DNA from 4 places in the Tardiphaga sp. 768_D3_N2_1 genome. Region 2 is predicted to be linked to each of the others. Evidence: riboswitches for the same ligand, from Rfam matches in the RefSeq annotation. Region 2 holds a riboswitch; each other region holds the start of a gene.
The links. Region 2 has a riboswitch for cobalamin ahead of AB8A27_RS26265 (TonB-dependent receptor). Riboswitches for the same ligand answer to the same signal wherever they lie in the genome.
Positions count from the first base shown of each region.

Region 1: linked by a shared signal. The riboswitch ahead of AB8A27_RS17510 (DUF1636 domain-containing protein) and the one ahead of AB8A27_RS26265 (TonB-dependent receptor) in region 2 are both predicted to bind cobalamin.
Region 3: linked by a shared signal. The riboswitch ahead of AB8A27_RS01315 (ribonucleoside-diphosphate reductase subunit alpha) and the one ahead of AB8A27_RS26265 (TonB-dependent receptor) in region 2 are both predicted to bind cobalamin.
Region 4: linked by a shared signal. The riboswitch ahead of metE (5-methyltetrahydropteroyltriglutamate--homocysteine S-methyltransferase) and the one ahead of AB8A27_RS26265 (TonB-dependent receptor) in region 2 are both predicted to bind cobalamin.

Region 1 covers NZ_CP197245.1:3,715,110-3,719,859, reverse strand. Annotated here, with positions in the region: gene AB8A27_RS17525 (tyrosine phosphatase family protein) at 1-320, shown strand, start outside; gene cobS (adenosylcobinamide-GDP ribazoletransferase) at 313-1,077, opposite strand; gene cobT (nicotinate-nucleotide--dimethylbenzimidazole phosphoribosyltransferase) at 1,078-2,133, opposite strand; cobalamin riboswitch at 2,233-2,423, shown strand; gene AB8A27_RS17510 (DUF1636 domain-containing protein) at 2,533-2,982, shown strand; gene cobU (bifunctional adenosylcobinamide kinase/adenosylcobinamide-phosphate guanylyltransferase) at 2,979-3,509, shown strand; gene cobW (cobalamin biosynthesis protein CobW) at 3,510-4,523, shown strand; gene cobN (cobaltochelatase subunit CobN) at 4,539-4,750, shown strand, end outside.
Region 2 covers NZ_CP197245.1:5,576,868-5,581,617, reverse strand. Annotated here, with positions in the region: gene typA (translational GTPase TypA) at 1-561, opposite strand, end outside; gene AB8A27_RS26270 (alkaline phosphatase D family protein) at 805-2,355, opposite strand; cobalamin riboswitch at 2,502-2,693, shown strand; gene AB8A27_RS26265 (TonB-dependent receptor) at 2,800-4,750, shown strand, end outside.
Region 3 covers NZ_CP197245.1:267,866-272,615, reverse strand. Annotated here, with positions in the region: gene AB8A27_RS01335 (glycosyltransferase family 87 protein) at 1-272, shown strand, start outside; gene AB8A27_RS01330 (HD domain-containing protein) at 244-885, opposite strand; gene AB8A27_RS01325 (GlxA family transcriptional regulator) at 1,058-2,017, shown strand; gene AB8A27_RS01320 (hypothetical protein) at 2,024-2,209, opposite strand; cobalamin riboswitch at 2,399-2,615, shown strand; gene AB8A27_RS01315 (ribonucleoside-diphosphate reductase subunit alpha) at 2,735-4,750, shown strand, end outside.
Region 4 covers NZ_CP197245.1:2,073,201-2,077,950, reverse strand. Annotated here, with positions in the region: gene AB8A27_RS09525 (ATP-binding protein) at 56-1,027, shown strand; gene metE (5-methyltetrahydropteroyltriglutamate--homocysteine S-methyltransferase) at 1,081-3,456, opposite strand; cobalamin riboswitch at 3,561-3,772, opposite strand; gene AB8A27_RS09515 (peptidoglycan DD-metalloendopeptidase family protein) at 3,943-4,750, opposite strand, start outside.

The DNA of each region.
Region 1 (4,750 bases), 1.9 Mb from region 2:
CCGTAAATGCGATTCTCGAATTCGGTCGCAGCAGCGTCGCCGATCGCCCGATGCTGATTCACTGCTGGGCTGGTATCAGTCGCTCAAGTGCCGCGGCTTACGCCATCGCCTGTGATCGGAATCCCGGCTATGAGGCGGCGATTGCAGATGAACTACGCAAACGTTCGCCTTATGTGACTCCGAACAAACTGATGGTGCAATTGGCTGACGAACAGCTTGGCCGCGAGGGACGTATGATCGAAGCCATTGCGCGCATCGGTCGCGGTGCGGACGCCTTTGAAGGTGAGCCTTATCGCTTGCCGTTGAACTGGCCTATTTGATCAGGGCTGCGACGCCGAGCAGAAAGCCAATCTCGAACAGCTGCTCGACGGCACCGAGCACGTCGCCAGTGTAGCCGCCGATCATCCGGCGCGACCATAGCGCGAGAAGTGCGGCAAGCGCTGCGCCGAGCAGAAGACCCGCAGAAAGCGATGCGACCGAGATGAGCGCAAGCGGGGCCGATGCGAGTGCGACGACGGTGAGCGCAAAGATCAATTCCTCGGACCGCACGGGTGCGTCGGCATAGGAGACCTTCATCGCACTGGTATCGCCGCTATAGGGCAGGCGGTTCATCACAAAAGCGGGGACGGCGCGTGCAGCGGCATGGGCGGCGATCAACGCCGCCGCACCTGCCCACATCGGCAATATGGCGAGCGCCGCAATACGCAGTGCCACGCCGAGGCCGAGTGCCAGCGCCCCATAAGTGCCGATGCGGCTGTCCTTCATGATCGCGAGGCGCTTCTCGACAGTCCACCCCCCGCCGAAACTGTCGGCTGTGTCGGCCAGGCCATCTTCGTGTAGCGCGCTGGTGATGACCATACTTGTTGTAATCGCCAGCAAAGCCGCGATCAGCGGTGACCAGAATTCGCTGGCAACGAGGAGCACGATCGCGGAGGCGGCGCCAATGCCGAGGCCGACGATCGGAAAATACTTCATTGCACGCGCAAGCCAGTCAGCCTCCTGCGCGTCGCCAGTTGCCGGTACCGGCAGCACCGTCAGGAAACGGATCGCATTCAGCAGATGCGGATCCGGTCTCATCTAGATCTTTCCGGCCAGTACGTCGTCGAGGCTGGCGACATCGGTCAGCATGCGCGCGGCGGCACGGACCAGCGGCACCGCAAGCAGTGCACCGGTGCCTTCACCGAGGCGCAGGCCGAGATCGAGCAGCGGCCTGGCATCGAGCGCGCTGAGTACGATGTCGTGGCCGCGTTCGGCCGAACGGTGCGCGAAGACGCAGTAGTCGCGTGCAGCCGGACGCAGGCTAACGGCGAGCAATGCCGCGGCGCTGGAGATGAAGCCGTCGATGATCACCGGCCGCCGTTGCGAAGCCGCGCCGAGGATCGCTCCGGCCATGCCTGCGATTTCCAGTCCGCCGAATTGGGCCAGCACATCCAGCGGCGCGGTTGCATCGCTGCGCGCCGCCGCCTTCGCGATCGCTGCGCGCTTGCGCGCCATGCCGGCGTCATCCTGCCCGGCGCCAACGCCGATACAGTCATTCAGTAGCGCTGGCGCAAGCCGATGAACGACCAAAGCCGACGAAGCCGTATTGCCGATTCCCATCTCGCCGAGCGCGATGATGTCTGCGCCGGCCTTGATCTCGCCGACGGCGATCCGGTAGCCGCGCGATAGCGCATCGGCCGCCTGTTCTGTCGTCATTGCCGGCTCGCGTGCGGCATTAGCCGTGCCCATACGCACCTTGGCGTCGATCAGCTTTGGATGCACGGGCAGTTCGGCAGCGACACCGATATCGATTACGCGAACGTCGATGTTATTCGCCATGGCGAAAGCATTGGCCGTGGCGCGGCCGGCCAGATAGGTCATCACCATCGCGACCGTGACCGCCGACGGATATTGCGACACGCCTTCGGCCACGAGTCCGTGATCTCCGGCAAATACCAGCAGCACGGCATTGTCGCCGCGCGGCTCGCCGGGATGCCGGATCATGCCGAGCTGCAGCGCCAGGTCCTCGATTCGTCCCAGCGAGCCCGGCGGCTTTGCCTTGCCGTCGATGACGGCGCGGATACCTGCCGCGATCTGCGGGTCAACAGGCGCAATGGCGGGCGGTTGCCACAATGGCTGGGAATGGGCGGGCATCGGGTTCCTTTTCGCGGCCTAACTGACGCAAGACGACCTGCAAGGTCAACAGGTCCGGACGACAGTCCGCCGGCGCGGTTGACCCCGGCGCACCCGGCAGATAGCGTCTTTGGCGATGGTCCTTCCGCGTGGAAGGTGAAAAGGGAAGCCGGTTTGAAGCCGGCGCTGCCCCCGCAACTGTAAGCGACGAGCCCGCGCCGGTGCCACTGGGAATTCTTCAGAATTCTTGGGAAGGCGGCAGCAGGCTGTGACTCGCAAGCCAGGAGACCTGCCATCACGAACTGTGCTTTGGAGGCGTCGTCGGGGCGGGGTGCACCGGACGGGAGCGAACCGACGGCCAAGCCGTCGGCGCGATCCAACAAAGCTCGTAGGCCCGCGAGGGCATGAACTGAGCATGTAATGGATCACGACAGCGCCGATATCTCTGGCGAACAAATTTCGGTCGAACCGCCACGCCCTGTGCCGTCCGGTCCCGTTGTCGTGAGCGTGTGCATCAGCTGCAAGGCCGCCGAAACCGGCATGATCGTCGGGCCGGACATGTTCGATGCTGTGAAGGCCGCGCTCGGCGATGGCGATGCCGCCGTGATGGTGCGTCCGGTGCAGTGCCTCAGCGTCTGCAAGCGGCCGGCGACGGTCGCGGTGACAAGCCCTGATGGTTACACGTTCCTGTTCGGCGATCTGCAGACCGATAGCGGCAGCGCGGCGCTGGTGTCCTTCGTCGAGTCCTATCAAAGGGCCGATTACGGTCTTGTACCGTGGCGTGAACGTGCCGAGGTGCTGCGCAAGGGCATGGTCGCGCGCGTGCCGCCGCTGCGCTGGTCGCCTGAAGATGGGCGTGCGCCGAAATGACCGCCGCGACAACGACACTGGTGCTGGGTGGTGCGCGTTCCGGCAAGTCGGCTTTCGCCGAGAGACTGGTTGATGGCATCGGCCTGACGAAAATCTATCTGGCCACCGCAACGGCCGGCGATGATGAGATGCAAAATCGCATCGCGCAGCATCGCAAGCAGCGCGGCGAGGGCTGGATCACCGTGGAAGAGCCGCTGGCTCTGGTCGATGCGCTGACGCGTGAAGCGACGGTCGGCCGCGTCGTGCTGGTGGATTGCCTGACACTGTGGCTGTCGAACCTGATGTTAGCCGAGCGCGATCCAGAGATTGAAGCGAAGCGTCTGGTGCGCTTCCTCGATGTCTCGCGCTATCCGATAGTCTTCGTCTCCAATGAAGTTGGCCTCGGCCTCGTGCCGGAGACACCGCTCGGCCGCGCCTTTCGCGATGCGCAGGGCCGGCTCAACCAGATCATCGCGGCCGCCGTGCCGAATGTTGCTTTCATCGCAGCCGGGCTTCCGCTCTGGCTCAAGCGTTCCCAGGAGAATTGAATGTCCCGCGTTCCCGTCACCGTCCTCACCGGATTTCTCGGCGCCGGCAAGACCACGCTGCTGCGTTCGCTGCTGACTCAGGCCGATGGCCGCCGCATCGCCGTGATCGTCAATGAATTCGGCGATGCCGGTTTCGACGGTGGCCTGGTCGAGGAATGCGCGGCGAAGGCCTGCGCTCCCGGCGATATCGTCGAACTCACCAATGGCTGCATCTGCTGCACCGTGGCCGATGACTTCGTGCCGACCATGGACAAGCTGCTGTCGCGTGAACGCCCGCTTGACGCCATTGTCATCGAGACATCCGGTCTCGCACTGCCGCAGCCGTTGCTGAAGGCATTTGCCTGGCCCGTGGTAAAGACCCGCGCGACCGTCGATGGCGTCGTCACCATCGTCGATGCGCTGGCTTTATCGGAAGGCCGCGTCACGCTGGATGAGGACGCCGTTGCCGAACAGCGCGTCAAAGACGAGGGCATCGAGCACGACGATCCGATCGAGGAAGTGTTCGAGGATCAGCTTGCTTGCGCCGATCTTGTCGTACTGTCGAAGAGCGATCTGGTTGCTCCGGAGAAACTTGCCGAGATTGAAGCCAAGCTGAAGACTGTGCTGCGTCCGGGTGTCAGCATCGTGCGCTCCAAGGGCGATCTCGCGCCCAAGGTGCTGATCGGCCTGAATGCCGCAGCCGAAGACGACATGGCTGCCCGTGTCGGTCATCACGGTGAGGAAGAAGAGCACGACCATGACGATTTCGACAGCATCGTCGTCAAGCCGACGGCTGCGGCCAGCATCGACGCAATGCGCGCGCGCATCAGCGACGCGCTTGGCCTCGATGGTGTTTTGCGCGTGAAGGGTCATGCGCGCATCACCGACAAGCCTGCGCCGATCGTCGTTCAGGCCGTCGGCGCCCGCGTCGACCTCGCCTTCGCGCGGCCGGACGTGACACAAACCGAACATCTGGTTGTGATCGGCCTCAAGGGATTTGACGGCGACGCGGTGCGAAAGGCTCTCGCCGGGTAACGCAGGTTCACCCGCATGCATCTGAAGCTCGACACGTCCGGCAGTATTGACGACGGCGACGTTGCCCGCGATCTCGGGCAGGACACCGCCGACATCGTCGTGCTGTCGGCGGCAGACAGCGACTTGGCAGCGTTCAATGCCGCGCATGCCATGCTGCCTGGCGATTTCCCGAGCGTGCGGCTCACAAATATGCTGGCGCTCGGCCATCCCGCGTCGATCGATCTCTA
Region 2 (4,750 bases):
CTCGAACAGCGGCTTCATGCCAACATCGTGCGAGGCATCAGGGCTGTTGGCCATCCAGCCGTTGCGGCCTGATCCGTAGAGGATCGGGAAGTCGAGCTGCTCGTCGGTGGCATCGAGTGCTGCGAACAGGTCGAACACTTCGTTGACGACTTCGTCGATGCGGGCGTCCTGACGGTCGACCTTGTTGATCGCGACGATCGGGCGAAGGCCGAGCTTGAGTGCCTTGCCGACCACGAACTTGGTCTGCGGCATCGGGCCTTCAGCGGCGTCGACGAGCACGATAACGCCGTCGACCATCGACAGGATGCGTTCGACTTCACCGCCGAAGTCGGCGTGGCCTGGGGTGTCGACGATGTTGATCTGGGTGTCTTCCCACAGCACCGAGGTACACTTGGCAAGAATGGTGATGCCACGTTCTTTTTCGAGATCGTTCGAATCCATCGCGCGTTCCTGCACGCGCTGATTGTCGCGATAGGTGCCGGACTGCTGCAGCAACTTGTCCACGAGGGTGGTTTTGCCGTGGTCAACGTGAGCGATGATAGCAATGTTGCGAAGTTTCATAGGTCTTCTTCTGTTTTACGGTCTGGGTGCCCTGATGCGGGTTCAACAAGACATGCTCGACAAAGGCCAGATCAATTAGAGTTGGGCCTTGCGCTCGAGCGCGTTCGATAACTGCCTCGTCTGAAAACGCGCTGGGGCAATCCCTCCAAAAGCAAACCCGGCCAGAAGGGGCCGGGTACTCGGACGCGTTGCGGCGCAATATAGGGGGAAATCGCCGAAAAACAATGCGAATCTGCCAAATGGTTAGCCCAATTTCGGGTCCAGAACGGTGGCCCAAAGGGCCGTATCGGCCCGATCCCGCAGGGTGACGGTCATTTGCCCGCTTTGGCCGTCGATTTTGACGTGGCCGAAGAACTGCATACCCGCAGACGGGGGTAAATTCTGCTTGTCAGGCCCCGGCGCCTTCACGAAACGGACCTCCGGACCAAAGGTATTGTCCAGCGCCGCCGGCCCGAAGGTTCCGGCGTGGAACGGCCCGGAGACAAACTCCCAAAACGGCTCGAAATCCTGAAACTGCGCCTTGTCCGGGTTGTAGTAATGCGCCGCCGTGTAATGCACGTCGGCGGTCAGCCAGACCGTGTTGCGAATGCCGGCCGATTTGATGAAGCGCAGGATATCGGCGATTTCCAGCTCGCGACCGCGCACCGGACCGTCGCCCTGCGCGATCGCCTCCGAGCCCGTCCTGTCGGCGGCATTGTCGTAGACGACGAGGCCGATCGGCATGTCGGAGGCGATGACTTTCCAGGTGGCCTTCGACGCCATCAAGGCGCGCTTTAGCCAGGCCATCTGCTCCGGCCCGATGAAATACGCCTCCGGACCATAGGTCTCCTGCAGGTTCGGGCCGTTGGGACCGCGATAGCTGCGCTCGTCCAGCATGAAGACCTCGAGATGAGGGCCGTAATTCAGCGTGCGATAGACGCGGCCGGGTTCGGCGGGATTGACCGAGATCGGATACATCTCGTGAAAGGCACGGGCGCCGCGCGCCGCCAGCAGCGTGATGTCGCGCTCCTTGTAAGACGACGGCAACTGCTTCGAGAGCGACCAGTTGTTGGTGACCTCGTGATCGTCCCACTGGCCGAAAATCGGCACCTGCGCATTGAAGACGCGAACATTGTCGTCCAGCAGATTGTATTTGTGCGCCGCGCGGAATTCATCGAGCGTCTCGGCGACCTTCGCTTTCTCCGGCACCGTGATGGTGTTCTTCCAGATCGTGCCATCGGGCAATTTGACTTCGGGCAGGATCGGGCCATCGGCGTAAATCGTGTCGCCGGAATGGATCAGGAAATCCGGATTATGCTTGCGCATGGTGGCATAGGTGACCATGCCGCCATCGTCGGCATTGATGCCCCAGCCCTGGCCTGCGACATCGCCGCCCCAGACAAAGGACACATCGCGGCGATCCGCCGGCGCGGTGCGAAAGCGGCCGATGACCGGTTCGCCGACGATTTCGGGGTGCGACAGATCGCGGAATTTGACGCGGTAGAAGATGTCCTGTCCCGCAGGCAGATTGTCGAGCAGCAGTTTTGCGGTGAAATCGGTTTCAGACAGCGCGGTGAGCGGCGGCAATGCGCGCGCATTCCTGAAAGAGTCCGTGGTCGCGACTTCGACCATCATCTGCGCCGGCCGATCGGCACGCGACCAGATCATGCCGCTGTTGATCCCGACATCGCCGGACTGCACGCCATGCGAGACGGCAGGACGATCGGCAGCGCGACTGAGATAGGGCATCGCCAGAAAGCTCGCACCGCTCGCTGCGGCGTAAGTCATGAAACGACGGCGAGAGAGGAATGCCATGGCGAACTCCTGATCCTGCTGGCTCTGGCACCAGTGGCTCTAGGCAGTTCGCTTGACGCTGCGATGACAGGTGATGCGCAATATCAACACCCGCCAAGGCAAGCTGCGAATGATTGGCAGCTTGATTGACACATTTGGAAATTTCACCTTAACGTGAACGTGACGGTTCCCTTCGGGGATCAAAAGGGAATGCGGTGAGGGGGATCCCCCGATTCCGCGGCTGCCCCCGCAACTGTAAGCGGCGAGCCTGCGCCAAGAGCCACTGGGTGTTCACCTGGGAAGGCGGCGACAGGCACCGACCCGCGAGCCAGGAGACCTGCCGCCAGTCGTGGTCACACGCGAGCACATTGGGCGGGGTGTCCTGGTGGAAGTCACACTGCCTGTTTGAAAGCGGCAGGACGACTTGGTTTGCGGTGACGTGCCACGTAACCGCGAGTCCCGTAGATGACCTCCGCTTCTCCCATCGCATCGAAGCAATTCAAAGCTCTTCTTTCCTCCGTCGCTCTTACTTGCCTGTTCTGGCCTGCTGAAAGCTGGTCGCAGGCTGCGCCGCGAAGCCAGACGCTCGATCCTGTTGTCGTTCAACCGTCGGCGACGCCTCAGCGCGCACGCCGCGCCACATCAGGCAACGCATCACGCGCTGCGCGCTCGCGGCAGCAGCGCAATGTCGCCGCCAATACCGGCGCGCCGGCTGCCACGCCGACAGGCCCTGTCTTTGCGGCGCCGACGCTCAACCTCACGGGCACCACATCCACCGGCAGCCGTCTCGGCCTCACGCGCTTGCAGACGCCGGCCAGCGTCGAGGTGATCTCCGCCGAGACCATGGCCGAACGCGGCCAGCAGAACGTACTCGATGCCGTGACGCAGAACGCCACCGGCTTCACCGCCATCGGCGACCCCGGCAATGGCGGCGTTGCCTTCTCGACCCGCGGCTTCGCCGGCAGCGGTTCGGTGATGTCGCTCTATGACGGCACGCGCCTCTACATCGGCGCCGGCACTGTGAACTTCCCGTTCGATACCTGGACCGCCGAGAAGATCGAAGTGCTGCGCGGCCCGGCGTCTGTGATGTATGGCGAAGGCGCCGTCGGTGGCGCCATCAACGTGATTTCAAAACTGCCGCTCTGGGTACCGCGTAATCAGGCCGAAATCTCGCTCGACAGCAACATGACGCGCCGCATTGCGGTCGACAGCGGCGGGCCCGTCAGCAAGGACGTTGCCTATCGCATCGCTGTTACCGGCAACATGTCCGATGGCTGGGTCGATCGCGACAACACCTCGAACATCGCACTGCACGCCGCCGCGCAGATCAAGCAGACCGAGGACGTCACCTGGACGATCTCGACCGACTATGGCGACCGACATCCGTCACGCTATTTCGGCACGCCGCTGATCAATAGCCAGCTGAATGAGGCGATCCGTTTCAAGAACTACAATGTCAGCGACAGCCAAATCCGCTATCAGGACAGCTGGAACCAGGTGAAGACCGAGTGGCAGGTCGCAGACGGCATCACCCTGCGCAACACGCTCTACTACATGTATGCGAAGCGGCACTGGAAGGAAGTCGAGACCTACGGCTACAATGCCGGCACCGGCCAGATCGATCGCAGCGACTATTTCGAGATCTTCCATACGCAGCAGCAGGTCGGCGACCGCATGGATGCCACCTTCGAGGGCCATCTGCTCGGCATGGTCAACACTTTCGTGGCAGGCTTCGATGTCAATCGCATCGACTTCAAGCACACCAACAACTCGCCCTATGGCGGCTTCTCGTCGGTGGACCCGTATAATTTCAACCCCGGCATCTTCGACAGCCCGGATGCGACGCGACCGGGCTACAACGCCACCGCCAATCAGTATGCGTTCTTCGCCGAGAACCGCTTGGCGGTGACCGAACAACTGTCGCTGATCGCAGGCGTCCGCCAGGATCAGCCGACCGTCTCGCGCACCGACTTCCGCAATCCCGCCAACAGCTACACGCGGGATTATTCGGCGACCTCCTGGCGCGTCGGCGCGGTCTATACGCCGATCCAGAACCTTGCTTTCTACGGCCAGTATTCTACTGCAGCGGATACAGTCGGCGGCCTGATCTCGGCGAGCAATGCCAATGCAAAGTTCGATCTGGCAACCGGCAAGCAGGCAGAGATTGGCGTCAAGCAATCCTTCTGGGGCGGCCGCGGCGAGTGGACGCTCGCAGGCTATCAGATCGTGAAGAACAATCTGCTGGCGCGCGACCCGAACGATCTCAACTTGGTGGTGCAGGTCGGTCAGCAGTCGTCGCACGGTATCGAGGCGTCGATCGGCCTCGCGCTCGATCACGGCTGGCGCATCGATGCCAACACCGCATTCTTGCGCGCGAAGTATGATGAATTCCTGCAGCCCAGCGGCGCGAACTTTG
Region 3 (4,750 bases), 5.3 Mb from region 2:
CTGCGCTGGCAGTCGGCGCCTTGCTGACGACGCCATATCTTTTCCTGTACGACGTGATGGTACTTGCGATTGCCATCGGCTTCATCGCCCGGATCGGTCTCGCCGAAGGCTTCCGCCGTCACGAACTATCGGTGCTCGGCCTCGTTGCTGTGCTGCTGATCGCCTATCCGTTCCTCGGCGCTCCCACGGGCTTTGGCGCAACGCTGCTGGTGGCAGCGTTGATCGCCATGCGTATGCGGGATTCTATTCGCTCCACGCCGAATTCAGGATGATGCTGCAGAAATTCGCGCGCTTGTAGGTGGGGTCGCGGAGCTCCAGCACGTCAGCTTTGACGTTGCCAAAGGTCGTATCCGGCTTGTGGATCGTCCCCGCGGCGAATGCATCGATGATCCCGTTCTTGAAGTCATGGCCACGCGGATGGCACGCGCAGACTTCGTGGCGTTGATGTTCGGTGAAGGCCTCGTACTCAAGACCCAATACATCCATCTCGACACCAGCCGTCACGAGCGCTACCACCGGCCGCTTGTGCTTGGGAATGCCCGGTGTCGTGTGAAGCGCGATGGCGTCCCAGACATCGTCGATGTCGCGCTCATCGATACTGTGACTGCGTAGAAAGTCCGCCGCAGCATTCGCACCATCGACTTCGAAGCGTTCATCCTGGCTCGCATAGGGCGCCTGCAGGCCCATGTCGTGAAACATCGCGCCGACATAAAGTAACTCCGGATCGACCTTGAGACCCTTGCGCTGTCCGGCGAGTGCGCCGAACAGGAAAACGCGATTGGAGTGGTGATACAGAAGATCGCTCTCGGTATCGCGTACCAGTTGGTCGACCTGGCGGGCGAGGGCGCTGTCAGGCACTTTAATGCCGGCGATGATCTTGCTCATGGGATGCTCTTTCCGTTGTGGATCTGACGCATCCGTTGTCGTCCGGGGGCTGTGTCCTCGCAATCGCACAGCGCCCTGCAAAACTGCCATTCACCCGTGATTTCCTGCCGAAATGTGACTATCTAATCCGTAGCACTCTGGGCCTCCGCCATTGATGGAATGAAACATCACCATGAAGACTGTCGCTCTTGCGATTTTTCCGGGTGTCCAGTCGCTGGACGTTGCCGGTCCGCTCGATGTGTTCATGGAGGCCAATAGCTTTGTCGCTCCGGATGATCGATATGACATTACGCTTGTCGCAGCAGACTGTGCGCCGCTGCGCGCATCGAACGGTTTGCGGATATCCGCCGATCTGGCGTTCAGTGATGCGAACAAGCCCTGGGATCTGGTGCTGGTGGCCGGTGGGCCAGGGCTGCCGACGGCTGAAGCCGACCCGCAGCTCACAGAGTGGCTGGCCAATGCGGCGCTTCATGCGGGGCGGTATGGCTCGGTGTGCACCGGGGCATTCGCGCTCGGCCACGCAGGCTTGCTCGACGACAAGACGGTGACGACGCACTGGCAGAATGCGCCGCTATTGGCGCTGCGCTTTCCGAAAGCGCATGTGGAGTTCGATCGCATCTATAGTCGTGACGGCGCGCTGGTGACCTCGGCCGGCGTCACCGCAGGCATCGATCTGGGTCTTGCTCTGGTCCAGGAGGATCATGGCGCGGACGTCGCGCTGGCCGTGGCCAAGCGTCTGGTCGTGGTGGCGCAGCGCCAGGGTGGCCAGTCGCAGTTCAGTCCCTATCTGGTGCCGCCGGCCGAGCCGGACTCGCCGATCGCGCGAGGCCATGCCCATGTGATGGCCCATCTGCGCGATGCCCACAGTGTGGATGAACTGGCCGATGTGGCGGGCATGAGCGCGCGCACCTTCGCGCGGACATTCAAGCAGGAAACAAAGATGACTCCGGCGGATTTTGTCGAAGGCGCAAGGATCGACACGGCGCGTAACCGGCTCGAAGGCAGCGATATGCCGCTGAAGGTGGTGGCTTATGAATCCGGTTTCACCACCGCCGAACATATGCGTCAGGTCTTCGTGCGACGGCTGGGCCTTACGCCTAGCCAGTATCGCGTCAGCTTTCGCGCGGTCTGATTCTGCTCAGGCGAGTTGCAGCGAAGAGATCGGATCGCTCGCAGGAAAGCTGTCCATCAGCGCCTCGTTCAGCATCTCGTCGACGCGGCGGCGGGCGATCTGCTCCGTCGTCTCGAACGCTTGCATCGCGTCTACTGCCTCCACGAACGCGTTGAAGTCGGTTCTCTCAGTGCTCGTTGCCTGGTTCCGCATGTCATCCTCCATTGATTGATGGCCATCTTTTGCCCCTCACAGTGCTTGCGGACAACGAATCGCATCGTTCAGAAACCGCCAACGATCCCGCAGTTTCCGCCACGCAAGCGGTTGTCCACTGAACCAACAGCCGCGCCGGATTTGTTGTCGGGGATCGCAATGCTTGCTTGACACTTCGCCGCGGTTCACACCAAATGTAGACGTCATGGTCTGCCCTGTCGCAAGACTTGGTGGATAATAGGGAAGCCGGTGAAAGACGCTCTTGAGCGTCACATTCCGGCACTGCCCCCGCAACTGTAAGCAGAGAGTTTGTTTCGACCACGTCACTGGTGCCGCTGGCACTGGGAAGACCGAAACAAGCGTTGGATCTGCGAGTCAGGAGACCTGCCGTGACACCAGAACGTCCATGGGCGGGGTGTCCCAGCGGTCGCTTGCAGGCAATGCCGGCGGATCTCCGCCGTGTATTTTGCAGCGTCCTTTCGGCCCCAGCCCCCATTGCTTGATGCATCACACGGGGTCCTGCCGATGCCTACTTCATCTTCCGTTTTGTCCCAAGGCCGCGGCGCGGCCAATTCTACCAACACCCGCGATGCGGTCCATGCACCGCTCATTCAACTCCCGCCGGAGACGCTCGTTGCGCCTGCGCGCGAACCCTCGATGCAGATCATCCGCCGCAACGGCACGGTGTCGCCGTTCGACGGCAGCAAGATTTCTGTGGCCATGACCAAGGCGTTTCTCGCGGTCGAGGGCCACACGGCAGCGGCGTCGCGCCGCGTCCATGAGGCGGTGGAGCAGCTCACCGGCGAAGTCGTGGCTGCGCTGACGCGCCGCGTCGGTGAAGGCCGCACCTTCCATATCGAGGACGTGCAGGATCAGGTCGAACTGGCACTGATGCGCAGCGAGCACCACAAGGTCGCCCGCGCCTATGTGCTGTATCGTGAGGAACGCGCCCGTACCCGCGCCGAGGAACTGGCAGCGAAGCCGGCGCTCGTCTCCACCGCCCCGGTGCTGCATGTCACCCTCGCCGACGGCACCCGTGCACCGCTCGATTCGGCGCGTCTTGCGCTGATCGTCAACGAGGCCTGCGCCGGGCTCGACGGCGTCGATGCCGCGCCGGTGCTGGAGGAAACCCGCCGCAATCTCTATGACGGCATCACGGTGGATGAACTGGCGCTGGCCGGCATCATGGCCGCCCGTACGCTGGTGGAGCAGGAGCCAAACTACACCTTCGTCAGTGCCCGCCTGCTGCTCGACAAGCTGCGCACCGAAGTGTTGTCCTATGTCCACGGCAGCCCGACCCATGCGTCGCAGGCCGACATGACGACGCGCTATGCCGAATATTTCGGTGCCTATATCAAGACCGGAATCGCAGCCGAACTGCTCGATCCCGAGCTCGCGCGCTTCGATCTCAAGCGCATCGCGGCGGCGCTGAAGCCGGAAGGCGATCTGCAGTTTCAGTTCCTCGGCCTGCAGACGCTCTATGATCGCTACTTCCTGCACGTGCAGGGCAATCGCATCGAACTGCCGCAGGCCTTCTTCATGCGCGTTGCCATGGGTCTTGCGCTGCGCGAGATCGACCGCGAAGCCCGCGCCATCGAATTCTACAATCTGCTGTCGTCGTTCGACTTCATGGCCTCGACGCCGACTTTGTTCAATTCGGGTACGCAGCGGCCGCAGCTCTCGTCGTGCTTCCTCACCACGGTGGCCGACGATCTCGATGGCATCTTCAAGTCGGTGAAGGACAATGCGCTGCTGGCGAAATATTCCGGCGGTCTCGGCAATGACTGGACCCGCGTGCGCGGCCTCGGCGCCCACATCAAGGGCACCAATGGCGAGAGCCAGGGCGTGGTGCCATTCCTGAAGGTGGCCAACGATACGGCGATTGCGGTCAACCAGGGCGGCAAGCGCAAGGGCGCGGTCTGCGCCTATCTCGAGACCTGGCATATCGATATCGAGGAGTTCCTCGATCTGCGCAAGAACACCGGCGACGACCGCCGCCGCACCCATGACATGAACACCGCCAACTGGGTGCCGGATCTGTTCATGCAACGCGTCGAGCAGGACGGCGAATGGACGCTGTTCTCGCCGGACGAGACGCCGGATCTGCACGACCTCTATGGCAAGCCGTTCGCCGAGCGTTACGCAGCCTATGAAGCAAAGGCTGCGCGCGGCGAGATCCGCGTGTTCAAGACCGTGCGCGCCACCGACCTGTGGCGTCGCATGCTGACCATGGTGTTCGAGACCGGTCATCCCTGGATCACTTTCAAGGATCCCTGCAATCTGCGCTCGCCGCAGCAGCATGCCGGCGTGATCCACTCGTCGAATCTCTGCACCGAGATCACGCTGAACACGTCGGACGACGAAGTCGCCGTCTGCAATCTCGGCTCGGTGAACCTGCTCAATCACATCGGCAAGAATGGTCTCGACCATGCGCAGCTCAAGCGCACGGTGACCACAGCGATGCGGATGCTCGACAATGTCATCGACATCAATTTCTACACCATCCCGGAAGCGCGCCGCTCGAACCTCAAGCACCGTCCG
Region 4 (4,750 bases), 3.5 Mb from region 2:
CTGCTTGCGGATGTGTTCCGGGCTCGATATGGGTGCGGCTTGAGGAAAGTCAAAAATGTCAAAAAAGCCCAATAAAACAAGCCGTCGCCCTGTCAAAAAAGCTCCGGCGATCCGCACGACGAAGACCGCGGCAAAACGTCCGCGACCAGCCGCCGCTCCCCCGACGGAGGAGCGGATCGCCCTCGCCCTCGAAGCCATTGCCGCAGGCATGGCTGCCACGGCGCCGAAGCGCTCCAATGCCGATTCTCTGGCCAGCGCCGAAGCCTTCATATGGCATCCCGACGGGCGCCTGGCCCCCGTGCCCAAGGTTTCAAGGGTCGATATTGGCTTGCTGCAGGGCATCAATCAGCAGGTCGACACCCTGATCGAGAATACCCGGCGTTTCGCCAACGGCCTGCCGGCCAACAACGCGCTGCTCTGGGGCGCGCGCGGAATGGGCAAGTCATCGCTGGTCAAGGCGGCCCATGCCTCGGTCAATGCCAGTAAATCCGTTGCCGGCCGCCTCAAGCTGGTCGAGATCCATCGCGAAGACATCGAAAGCCTGCCGGCGTTGATGGAGCAGATCCGTGTCTCGGATTTCTATTTCATTGTGTTCTGCGACGACCTCTCCTTCGACGGCAATGATGCGTCCTACAAGTCGCTCAAGGCTGTGCTTGAAGGCGGCATCGAAGGCCGGCCGGACAACGTGATCCTGTATGCGACCTCGAACCGCCGCCATCTGCTGGCGCGCGAGATGATCGAGAACGAACGCTCGACGGCGATCAATCCCGGCGAAGCCGTCGAGGAGAAGGTGTCGCTGTCGGATCGTTTCGGCCTGTGGCTCGGCTTCCACAAATGCAGCCAGGACGAATATCTCGACATGGTCCGCGGCTATTGCAGCCATTACCGCATCAAGATCGACGCCGCCGAGCTAGAGCGAGACGCACTGGAATGGTCCACCACCCGCGGTTCGCGGTCAGGCCGTGTCGCCTGGCAGTTCGTGCAGGAGCTTGCCGGACGTCTAGGCGTGAAGCTGGCGGTGAATTAACGCGCGGCAAAGTAACCGCCCCGTCATGACAACGGGGCGGTGCCTGGCTTTCCCTAGACCAGATTTCGCAATTCGCGTGCTGCAGCGACCATGTTGACGAGTGCGGGCCGCACCTCCTCCCATTTCCGGGTCTTCAACCCGCAATCGGGATTGATCCAGAGCTGGGAGTCCGTCAGCCGCTGCCGTGCAAGCTTGAGCAGATCGACCATGTCGCGCGTTTCAGGCACCCGCGGCGAGTGGATGTCATAGACCCCGGGACCTATCTCGTTTGGATATTTGTAAGTCCTGAACGCATCGAGCAGCTCCATCTTCGAACGTGACGTTTCGATGGAGATCACATCCGCGTCCATGGCGCCGATCGCATCGATGATGTCGTTGAACTCCGAATAGCACATGTGCGTATGGATCTGCGTGTCATCCCGCACGCCCGACGAACAGATGTGGAAGCTTTCCACGGCCCAATCGAGATAGGACTTCCATTCCGACTTGCGCAGCGGAAGCCCTTCACGGAGCGCCGCTTCGTCGATCTGGATCATGCCGGCGCCGGCCTTCTCCAGATCCGCCACCTCATCGCGGATCGCGAGCGCGATCTGGCGACAGGCGACCTCGCGGGGAATGTCGTCACGCACGAACGACCAGTTCAGGATGGTGACAGGTCCTGTCAGCATCGCCTTCATCGGCCGTTCGGTGAGCGACTGCGAATATTGCCACCATTCGACGGTCATCGGATGCGGCCGGGACACGTCGCCGAACAGCACGGGAGGCCGGACGTAGCGGGAGCCATAGGACTGCACCCAGCCATGCTTGGTGAAGGCGAAGCCGGAAAGTTGCTCGCCGAAATACTGCACCATGTCGTTGCGCTCGAACTCGCCATGCACCAGCACGTCGAGCCCGATATTCTCCTGCCAGCGCACCGCCCTCGCCGTCTGGTTCTGCAGGAACGTCTTGTAGGCGGCATCGCTGAGTGCGCCCCTGACATGGGCTCCGCGTGCGTTTCTCACTTCCGTGGTCTGCGGAAACGAACCGATGGTCGTTGTCGGGAATGCCGGCAGCTTGAAGCGTCGATGCTGTTCGCCTGCTCGTAAGGCAAAGTCACTGCCGCGCCGACGCATGGTCGCATCGACAGAGGCGACGCGCTTCGCGACAGCAAGGTCGTGGATCTTCGACGATGCCAGTCGCGCAGCCGCCGCGACATCAGACGCGGCAAGCGTTGCAGCGACATCTGCGCGACTGCCGGCCAGCGCAGCACCAAGCGCGGCCAGTTCTTCCATCTTCTGGATCGAAAAAGCCAGCCAGCTTTTGACGTCCGGATCGAGCTCGGTCTCAAGGCCGAGATCGATCGGCACATGTAACAGCGAACAGGATGGCGCGAGTTCCACGCGATGTCGCCCGAGCAGATCAACCATGGGCTCCAGTCCATCGAGCAGACTGGACAGATCGGACCGCCAGATATTGCGTCCATCGATCACGCCAAGCGAGAGGACCATGTCCTTCGGCGCATTTGCCGCGACTTCATCGAACTGATCCGGCGCGCGGACCAGATCGAGATGAAGCCCGGCGACGGGAAGCGACAGCGCCAGATCGAGATTATCGCCGAGTTCGCCGAAGTAAGTGTTCAGCATGATCTTGAGTTGCGGGACCTCTTCCGCAAAAGCGGCATAAGTCCGCTGCAGCGCCTTCTGCGCAAGGGCGTCGAGATCGAGCACCAGACATGGCTCGTCCAGTTGAACCCATTCGGCGCCCTTGTCGGCCAGTTCGCCGAGTACCTCGACATAAACAGGCAGCAATCGATCGAGCAGTGTCAGCGGATCGAATGACGCATCCGCACTCTTGGCCAATTTCAGATAAGTCACGGGACTGACCAACACAGGCCGCGTCTGATAGCCGAGTGACCTCGCCTCCTCATATTCCCTGAGCGGTTTGCGCGACGCGAGACTGAAGGTCTGATCCGGCGTCAATTCCGGCACCATGAAGTGGTAGTTGGTATCAAACCATTTGGTCATCTCCTGCGCTGGCACGCCGTGGGACGCATCATGCGCGTGGGGCCTATGCTTACAGGCCTCGTCATGCGCGGCACCTTGCGATCCACGCGCCATGGCAAAATAGGTCGCGAAGGAAACGTCGCCGCCGGTCCAGCCATAGATATTCGGAATCGCGCCCACCATGACACTGGTATCGAGCACCTGATCGTAGAAGGAGAAGTCGTTCGACGGCATGACCGTGATCCCGAGCGACTTTTGACGTGCCCAGTTGGCGGCACGCAGCCCGACGCCGACATCGATCAGCGCATTCTCGTCGATTGCACCGGACCAGTAGCTTTCCAGCGCCATCTTGAGTTCGCGCCGCGGACCGATCCGTGGCGTACCCAATGTAGCAACAGGAAGTGAGGTAGTTGATTTTGAAGAAGTAGACTTTGACACAGTAGACATGGCTTAACCCCAATGATTGGGGGCAAAAGGCCAAAGTGACACGTCTGGATTCCACGACGGCAGCCGCGGAATCGCAACCGCACCACCGGGACACCCCGCCCGAGGACGTTTATGTTGTCGAGGCAGGTCTCCTGGCTCGCGGGTCAATGCTGCTGTCCGGTCTTCCCAAAACCTTTGCAGGTCTCAGTGACTTTAATGGACAGCGGCTCACCGCTTACAGTTGCGGGGGCAGCTCCGGCCTTGGCTTAACGCCTCACCGGCTTCCCTCTTAGCTTCGGGCAAACCTTCCCGAAGAACCACGACGGCTTCACATATGGGCAACATCGCGCAGCAGTCAACAGAGCACGCGCGGGCTAACTCTGCCCACGCGTAGCGGCGCATTGAAGATTCCAGAGCTGGAGTGGGCCGCAGCCCCGAGATCAAACGCATCAAGCCCGGCACGAGGCCGGGCTTGTGTGAATACGAACTACACTTCGTCGATTGCGCTTACGCGCCGTTGAGGAACTGCAGCGGATCGACCGGCGACGACCCCTTGCGTATCTCGAAGTGAAGCTGCGGCGACGTGACTTCACCGGACTGCCCGGACTTGCCGATCACCTGACCGCGCTTGATGGTCTCGCCACGCTTCACCATCAGCTCACTCGCATGGGCATATGCGGTGACGTAGCCGTTGGAGTGACGAACCAGAACCAGATTGCCGTAGCCCTTCAGCTCATTGCCTGAATAGGCAACGACGCCATCTTCGGCAGCCTTGATCGGCGTGCCTTCCGGCACGGCGACGTTGATGCCGTCATTGGACTTGCCATTGGTCTTGGCGCCATAACCTGTGACCACGCGGCCGCGCACCGGCCAACGGAACGTCGGCAAAGCGCCGGTTGCGTCAGCGGCTTTAGTCGGCGATTCCGGCGCGGTTTCTTCAGGCGTCGTCGTGGCGCTTGCCAGACGGGCCTTCTGTGCGGGCTCGGCAGACGCAACACGGGCCACGGCAGCGGACGTGACTGCGCCAGCCGGAGCGGCCGTCACGGCTGCGACGGGCGCAGCCAGCGGCGCGGCTGCGGGAGCCGCAGAAGCCGTACGTGCACCGGGCACAGTGATTTTGCTGCCAAGCTTCAGCTGGGCATTCGGCGCCAAACCATTGGCGCGCGCGAGTTCGGCGACCGGCACGTTGTTCCGGCGCGAGATGCTCATCAGCGTATCGCCGCGATTGACGAAATGCGTGGTCGACGCGCCGACGGCAGGCTTGCTCGGAGCAGCAGCAACGGCCGGAGTTGCCGCGGCGCCCTGGCGCGGAATG